DNA from 2 places in the Chryseobacterium tructae genome. Region 2 is predicted to be linked to the other one. Evidence: riboswitches for the same ligand, from Rfam matches in the RefSeq annotation. Region 2 holds a riboswitch; the other holds the start of a gene.
The links. Region 2 has a riboswitch for thiamine pyrophosphate ahead of thiS (sulfur carrier protein ThiS). Riboswitches for the same ligand answer to the same signal wherever they lie in the genome.
Positions count from the first base shown of each region.

Region 1: linked by a shared signal. The riboswitch ahead of thiM (hydroxyethylthiazole kinase) and the one ahead of thiS (sulfur carrier protein ThiS) in region 2 are both predicted to bind thiamine pyrophosphate.

Region 1 covers NZ_JAUFQR010000001.1:4,259,566-4,263,778, forward strand. The annotation lists partial or broken gene QWZ06_RS21110 (HipA family kinase) at 1-332, shown strand, start outside; gene QWZ06_RS21115 (DUF3037 domain-containing protein) at 319-702, shown strand; gene QWZ06_RS21120 (alpha/beta hydrolase) at 724-1,320, shown strand; gene QWZ06_RS21125 (prolyl oligopeptidase family serine peptidase) at 1,329-1,751, shown strand; TPP riboswitch at 1,945-2,037, shown strand; gene thiM (hydroxyethylthiazole kinase) at 2,098-2,895, shown strand; gene thiE (thiamine phosphate synthase) at 2,892-3,527, shown strand; gene thiD (bifunctional hydroxymethylpyrimidine kinase/phosphomethylpyrimidine kinase) at 3,524-4,213, shown strand, end outside.
Region 2 covers NZ_JAUFQR010000001.1:150,592-154,804, reverse strand. The annotation lists partial or broken gene thiC (phosphomethylpyrimidine synthase ThiC) at 1-1,435, opposite strand, end outside; gene thiS (sulfur carrier protein ThiS) at 1,544-1,750, opposite strand; TPP riboswitch at 1,808-1,903, opposite strand; gene QWZ06_RS00730 (hypothetical protein) at 2,005-2,817, opposite strand; gene QWZ06_RS00725 (RluA family pseudouridine synthase) at 2,828-3,508, opposite strand; gene QWZ06_RS00720 (hypothetical protein) at 3,514-3,837, opposite strand; gene panB (3-methyl-2-oxobutanoate hydroxymethyltransferase) at 3,847-4,213, opposite strand, start outside.

The sequences.
Region 1 (4,213 bases), 4.1 Mb from region 2:
GAGCTTTGGATCATTGATAATGGAGCATCATTTTATTTTCACCACTCATGGCAAAATTTTGACGCTGCGGCAAAAACGCCATTCAAGTATGTGAAAGACCATGTTCTTCTTCCCAAAGCTAACAAGCTGGATGAAGCGGATAAGTTCGCTCATGAAGTATTGAATGAAACTCTTTCAGGGAAATTGTGAACGCGATTCCTGAAGACTGGTTACACTGGAATGATGCTGATGAAACTCCTGATGAGATCCGTGAAATTTATTTCCAGTTCCTGAAGACCCGATTCGAAAATTCTCAAATCTTTTTAAACGAAGCTAAAAATGCAAGAGGATAAAATATACGAATACGCGGTAATACGCTTAGTACCAAAAGTTGAGAGAGAAGAATTTTTCAATATCGGACTGGTCATGTTTTCTAAAAAGGAAAAATTTATCAAAATAGAGTTTTATTTATGTCCTGATAAATTCAAACTTATGCACAGTAAACTGGATTATGATGATATCATTCAAAATCTGGAAAGCTTCCAAAAAATAGCGAATGGTGAAAAAGATGGTGGTCCTATTGCTCTGCTTGATATTCCTGAGCGTTTCCGTTGGCTTACTGCTGTAAGAAGTGCTGTTGTACAAACTTCCCGACCTCATCCCGGAAAATCTAAGGATCTGAATACTACTTTTGGTAAACTTTTTGAGGAGTTAGTAAAATAAGATTCCCTCAAAAAAAATAGTATGAAATTATTTAACTCCATATCAACGAACAGGTTTTTTAGAAGCCTGTTTTTTATTGTATTATTAAGTTCTTCCCAGATCGCTTTTTCTCAATCATTTTCTCAATCTCCTGAGAAAGTGAAGCGGGTAAAAAGCACGCTCCTGCCGGAAATAGCAACAGTAACTGAGAATATTGTCTATAAAACAGGTAAAAAAGGAGACTCTCTTGCTTTGGATTTGTATACACCCAAAAATTCCTCTGGTAAACTTCCTGTATTAATCTATGTTCACGGAGGCGGATGGATAGAAGGAAATAAAACCGTGCACGCCGACGATTATCTTGAAAATACTATCGTTAAACTTATGGCGAAGCAATATGCTGTGATCACTATCAATTATACTCTTCTGAATGACAGCACCCACTTTCCTCTCCCATTGGAAGATACCAAAGATGCAATACGATGGGTAAGAAAGAATGCTGAAAAATATAACTTCGACACCAGCAATATAGGTCTCTTCGGTGCATCAGCCGGAGCACACTTATCTCTAGTAGCCGCCTATACTCCAGATGATACATTCAAAGGAAGCCCTGATCTTTCATCTTATTCAGCAAAGTAAATTATGTAGTGGATCATTACGGGCCTGTTGACCTCAACAAACTTTTCCATACCAGACTGGGAACCATTCCGGTGGCTTTGGTCGGAATGGTTTCAAAAAAGATTGTAAACTTACAGCAAGGGTTGGTAAAAGGAATCTCAGGGTATGATTTGAAAAAAGATCAGGACAGAGCTATTGATTATCTAAAAACCATCTCTCCATCAACGTATACTAAAACAGGTGTTCCAACTTTAATTGTTCAGGGAAACAAAGATAAAATTGTTCCGTTAAGTCAATCTAAAAAATTATACAGAAAGCTTAAGCGAGCAAAAGTAGATACCTCATTAATTATCATTGATAATGGAGTACATAGTTTTTCTACAACCGATAAAGCAGCCCTTGATAAAATGGTAGATCAAACAGTGGATTTTATCGTTTCTCAGAAAAAATAAAACACTACATCTGATCTACCCAAATAGTTCCAACTCCCAAGATCAGAAATACGATAAAAATAAAACAACAGTTTCACTCTGAAAGAAACTGCATGATTCGTCCTTCGCACGGGTAAAAGGGCTGGTAGAGAGATAATATGCTTTGTAAAATCTGTAAAAGGTTTTTGCTTCCTCTGATAATTTTTATACATTTGTTTTGCTTTAGGGGTATTCTGAAAAGAATTGAGAGAGTCCCTTTGAACCTGATACGGCTTACACCGACGTAGGGAAAAGCAAAATGACACGACACCTCTTGTCTTTTGTTTCGGATTTTTTCCTAAAGCTATTTTTATCTTTAATCATAACAATGGAAAAAAATCTTTGGGAACAAGTTTTACTTGTACGACAAAAGTCTCCTCTTGTTCATAATATAGCCAATTATGTAGTGATGAACAATACCGCCAATGCACTTTTGGCTGTAGGAGCTTCTCCGATTATGGCGCATGCACGCTCTGAAATCAAAGAAATGATCAATATTGCCCATTCATTGGTGATTAATATTGGTACTCTTGATGAATACTGGGCTGAATCTATGATGATGGCTGCTGAGACTGCAGATACTCTTCATAAACCATGGGTCTTGGATCCGGTAGGTGCAGGAGCCACTTCTTTTCGTGATCAAATATTACACAAACTTTTACAATTTCATCCAACCGTGATCAGAGGTAATGCGTCTGAGATTATTGCGTTGGCTAAAACCAATACAACAGTAACCAAAGGCGTAGACAGCACAGCAGAAAGCAATGACGCTGTTGAAGCTGCACAAATCCTGGTTAATCAATACAACACGATTGTATGTATTTCGGGGGAAACGGATATTATCCTAAGTAAAAATCAATCGATACACATCAAAAACGGGCATATTCTTATGACCAAAGTAACAGGTCTGGGATGTTCTGCTACAGCATTAATTGGTGCATTCATCGGAGTTATAGAAGACAAAGTATCCGGAACAGCTGCTGCTATGGCATTATTGGGGATCGCAGGTGAACTGGCTGTTCTTGAAAGTAAAGGCCCCGGCAGTCTTCAAGTCAACTTGATTGATAAGCTCTACAATATTACCGAAGAAGAATTTACAAGCTATTTAAAAATAGAAAGATCATGAGTAACATTACTTTCCCTTACTCATTATACCTGGTGATTTCTGAAGCAGATTGTATGGGGAAAAACTTTCTGGAAGTTGCAGAACAGGCCATATTAGGTGGTGTAGATATTATACAGCTTCGCGAAAAAAAAGACAGCACCGAAGTATTTCTTCAAAAAGCCCTACAACTTATTGAAATTACCAATAAATATAATATTCCGCTTATTATCAACGATAATATCATCGTTACCGAAAAAACCAATTCAGCAGGAATACATGTTGGCAATAGTGATGCAACACCTCAGGATCTTAGACAACGACCTCTAATCGGGAATAAAATAATTGGGTATTCTATAGAGCACCTGACCCAGCTTGACAATGAACAAACTTCAGTAGCTGACTACCTGGGAATAAGTCCTGTTTTTAAAACAAAAACCAAAACAGATACTATTACCGAATGGGGACTAGAAGGGATTACCCAAATCAGGAAACTTACGAAAAAGCCTTTGGTTGCAATAGGTAATATTCACCTGGACAATGCAAAAGCAGTCATCAATGCCGGAGCTGATTGTCTCGCAGTAGTTTCCGCAATATGTAGTGCTGCTGATCCTCAAAAAGCGGCTTATGAATTAAAAAATGAAATTGTAAAATGAAAAAATACAAATACCCTTCAGTATTAACTATTGCAGGTTTCGATGGAAGCGGTGGTGCCGGTATTCAGGCAGATATTAAAACAGCCTCTGCTTTAGGTTGTTTTTCCACATCCGTATTAACAGCTTTACCTGTACAAAACACCCAGGGAGTACGAAAAATATATCCTATTCCTGTAGAAGCAGTTGCTGATCAGATCAAAGCGATTCTGGATGATATTGTTCCTGATGCTATTAAAATTGGAATGGTTCATACTCCTCAACTTGTAGAAACCATTGTTTCCACATTAGCGGAATATCCTAAAATACCTATTGTCTTTGATCCTGTAATGGTTGCTACCAGCGGACATCGTTTGATTGAAGAGGAAACTATTACAGCGCTCACAGAAATATTATTTCCCATTGCTGATGTTATTACTCCCAATATGGATGAAGCTGCAATCCTAGCAGATATGAAAGTCGAAACGCTGGAAGATTTATATACTGCCGGCACCAGAATCAAAAAACTGGGCTGTAAAACGATTCTTCTTAAAGGTGGCCATCAGGAAGCCTCAACCATCACTTCTCTATTTTATGATGAAAATGAGAATTTCCATTCTTTTGAAACACAGAAGTTTAACACCAATAACACCCATGGTTCAGGCTGCACCCTTTCCTCTGCTATTGCTGCCTACATTGCTCAGGGCAAA
Region 2 (4,213 bases):
CAGCAGCATGAGCGGCCAATTTGTAGGTAATAACTCCTACTTTTACATCCTCTTTGTTAGGAAGACCTAAATGTTCCTTCGGCGTCACATAACAAAGCATTGCACATCCGAACCATCCGATCATAGCAGCACCAATACCCGAAGTAATGTGGTCATAACCTGGTGCAATATCTGTAGTCAAAGGCCCCAAAGTATAAAAAGGTGCCTCATGACATACTTCTAATTGTTTCTCCATGTTTTCTTTGATCATGTGCATCGGAACGTGTCCTGGCCCTTCAATCATCACTTGCACGTTATGCTTCCAGGCAATTTTTGTTAGTTCACCTAAAGTTTCCAGTTCTGCAAATTGAGCAGCATCATTAGCATCGGCTATAGACCCAGGACGTAGACCGTCTCCCAGAGAGAAAGCGACATCATACTTCTTCATGATCTCACAAATCTCCTCAAAATGAGTATATAAGAAGTTTTCTTTATGATGATAAAGGCACCATTTTGCCATAATAGATCCTCCTCTCGACACAATTCCTGTAACTCTCTTTGCTGTCAGGTGAATATATCTTAATAAAACTCCCGCATGGATGGTAAAATAGGAAACTCCCTGCTCTGCCTGTTCGATCAATGTATCTTTAAAAACTTCCCATGTCAGATCTTCCGGTACTCCTTTTACTTTCTCCAATGCCTGATAGATAGGAACGGTACCAATAGGAACCGGGCTGTTTCTGATAATCCATTCTCTTGTTTCATGGATATTCTTTCCTGTAGATAAATCCATGATCGTATCGGCACCCCAACGACAAGCCCAAACCGCTTTTTCCACTTCTTCTTCAATACTTGAAGACACAGCACTATTTCCGATATTAGCATTGATTTTCACTAAAAAATTTCGCCCGATAATCATTGGTTCACTTTCCGGGTGATTGATATTATTTGGAATAATAGCTCTTCCGGCTGCAATTTCATCTCTTACAAACTCCGGAGTGATTTTACTTTTGGGAGTATTCGCACCAAAGCTGTTTCCAATATGCTGGCATGCCATTTCTTTGGGTACCGTTGCAAGTTGTTCTATTTTTTGGTTCTCTCTGATAGCAACATATTCCATTTCAGGAGTAATAATTCCCTCTTTTGCGTAATAAAGCTGAGTGAGTTCTTTTCCTTCCTGAGCAACTTTTGGTTGATGATCGTAAGAAAAACGCAATTCATCAATTTTAGGATCTGCCAAACGGGCTTTTCCGTATTCTGATGTAATTCCTTCCAAAATAGTAACATCTTCTCTATCCAGAATCCATTGCTCTCTTATTCTTGGAAGCCCCTTTTGAATATCGATTGAAGCATTTTCATCCGTATAAGGGCCAGAAGTATCATAAATGGTTACCGGAGCATTTTCTTCAAAATTTCCATTGCTAAGCTTGGTGGGACTAAGCTGTATTTCGCGCATCGCTATGCTGATTGGATGAATTTTTCCTTCAACATAAATTTTCTTTGAGTTCGGAAATGGCGAACATGTAATAGGGTGAGCCATAAATATTGGTATTAAATATGAGAATTATCCGCCCTGAGTGGCAGTAATGATTAAAATTGAATCCTGATCGTTAAGAGGAGTTTCCGCCCAGACAGACAGCGGAATAATTCGATTGTTGAGGGCTACGGCAATTCCTTTCTTTTTTTCTGGTAATTCCATAGCCAATAATGCTTCCAGGTTTTCAGGAAGTACATCAAATGTTTTTCGGGTGTGGTTGATTATAAGTTCCATTCCTAATGATTTAAATATACTTTAGGAATGGCTATTATTGTACAATAGAATGTACAGCAAAAGTCATCTACTTTTCCCTACGCTGGTATGATCCAGATCAGGTTCAAAGGGTAAAGTCTCAGTCTGTAAAAACAGACACCCCTAAAGTGTGGGACGAAGTTAGTTATTTTTTTGAGAATGGGCAAAATCAAATTTTACCATAAAAAAAACCGACTCTATCGAGTCGGTTTTCATATGTTTTTAAAATAAATATTTTAATAAAAAAGCTTTAGTGTACCATCAGCATTGTATTGATTAGTCCACCATACTTCCTGCTTAGACGCCAGTTCACCACCAACATATTCTAAAGTAATTTTCTTTTGAGGATTGTTTTTAGACAATGATAGGTGAAAATGTTCGTCAAAAATATTTAGCTTTTTAAACGGATTGGGAGCTTTGTCATAATTACTAAATTCTATTTCCTGTCTTGTGACAAGATCAACATTATTCTGCATAGTTACAGTTTTTATACCCTTTAAATTTCCATCACTATAGTAAGTAAACCTATCAACATTTTTATAATTTAAATCACCATTAGGATATTGTGTCACTATAGCCACTAGTTTATTAGCCTGATATTGATAAATTAACTCTTTCTCAACTATACTCTCAACAATAAATACCAAACATTTTGCTATTCTTTGTTGATTATCAAGTTCAAAAACTTTTTTCCCTGAGAATATTTCACCGTTTGAATTTGAAATATAGGCAGATGTAGTGATCAAATTCCCATTATAAGTAACGATTGTATAAGCTTTATTTGAAAAAGCCTCAGTATACTCTGTTTCTTTAGGCAATTTTATTTTTCCCCCATTTTTTCTAACTACTCTATTTTGTGCATCATATTCAAAATAGTAGTTAGGATCCATGTACTCTGTAGTTGGAGACATCCCAGGAAAGTAGTATGATAATTTACTTACATTTCCTATCACAACCTCTTTCTCCATCTCAATTTCATCATTACTACTGGAGCAAGATATAAAAACCAACAATGTGGCTAAAAAAAATAATTTTAGTTTCAAGGTCATTTAGTTTTTTTTATTCTTCACAAGCTCTCCAAACCGCATCATTCTGCGGAACAGGGGCTATAATTTCAATTTTTTCCTTGGTAACAGGATGAATAAACTCCAATTTCCTTGCATGAAGATTAATTCCTCCATCGGGATTGGAACGAGGAGAGCCATATTTCAAGTCTCCTTTAATTGGTACTCCTGTTTTAGACAGTTGTGCTCTGATCTGATGATGTCTTCCTGTTTCAAGATCTATTTCAAGAAGTAGATAATTATCCAAAGTTTTGATCACATGATAAGTCAAAATAGCTTCCTTGGCACCTTCCGTTGCCTTTGGAAAAACAACGGCCTTATTGTTCTTTTCGTTCTTCTTTAAATAATGAACCAATCTCTGACTTTGAGGAATCATTTCTTTTCCTACAACCGCCCAATATGTTTTCTTCACTTCTCTATTCTTTACCATTTGAGTAAGACGAGAAAGAGCTTTTGAGGTTTTAGCATAAATTACCAAACCGGAAGTAGGGCGGTCTATACGATGAACCAAGCCGAGAAAAACATTTCCCGGCTTAGCATCTCTTATTTTAATAAAGTTCTTTATAGATTCCAATAGTGATTCATCACCAGTCTTATCGCCCTGTACAAGCTGGCCGACCTTTTTGTTCACTACCAGAAGATGGTTGTCTTCATATACAATCTGTTCCTTCATTATTCAGTCTACCTGTTTCTGTTTCTATTTGACATTGAAAGAATAATCCCCGCCAAAAGACCAATCGTTTTAAGCATTGCCAAACCTGAACTATCCGGTAAAAATGCACCAATTACACAAACTCCCGCCGCTGCATACATCGCATACATAAAGTTTTTATTAGTCAGCATAGGCGCCTGAATAAAGAAACTTGCTCCTATCAAAATATAGAAAACCTTTCTGGAAAGCAAATGATTGATATCAGGTGAAAATAAATTGAACCAGCCAATGGCTAAGCAAATCAATGCTGCAATAGATAATATTCCCTGAATAGATTGTTGTTGATTTTGCATGAATTAATTTTAATAACTTTCGTTTTGGTTAGGGAACTCTACGCTCTTCACATCTTTTACATATTGAGATACTGCTCCAGTAATTTCTGTATAAAGATCAAGATATCTTCTTAAAAACTTCGGACTGAACCCTTTGTTCATCCCTACCATATCGTGATATACCAAGACCTGACCATCACAGTCTGCTCCAGCTCCAATTCCAATGGTTGGAATAGAAATACTTTCAGTCACTTTTTTAGCTAGCTCTGCAGGAATTTTTTCCAATACTACAGAAAAGCAGCCTAATTCTTCTAAAAGCTGGGCATCAGCAATTAATTTTTCTGCTTCTGCTTCTTCTTTTGCTCTTACTTTATACGTTCCAAATTTATAAATTGAC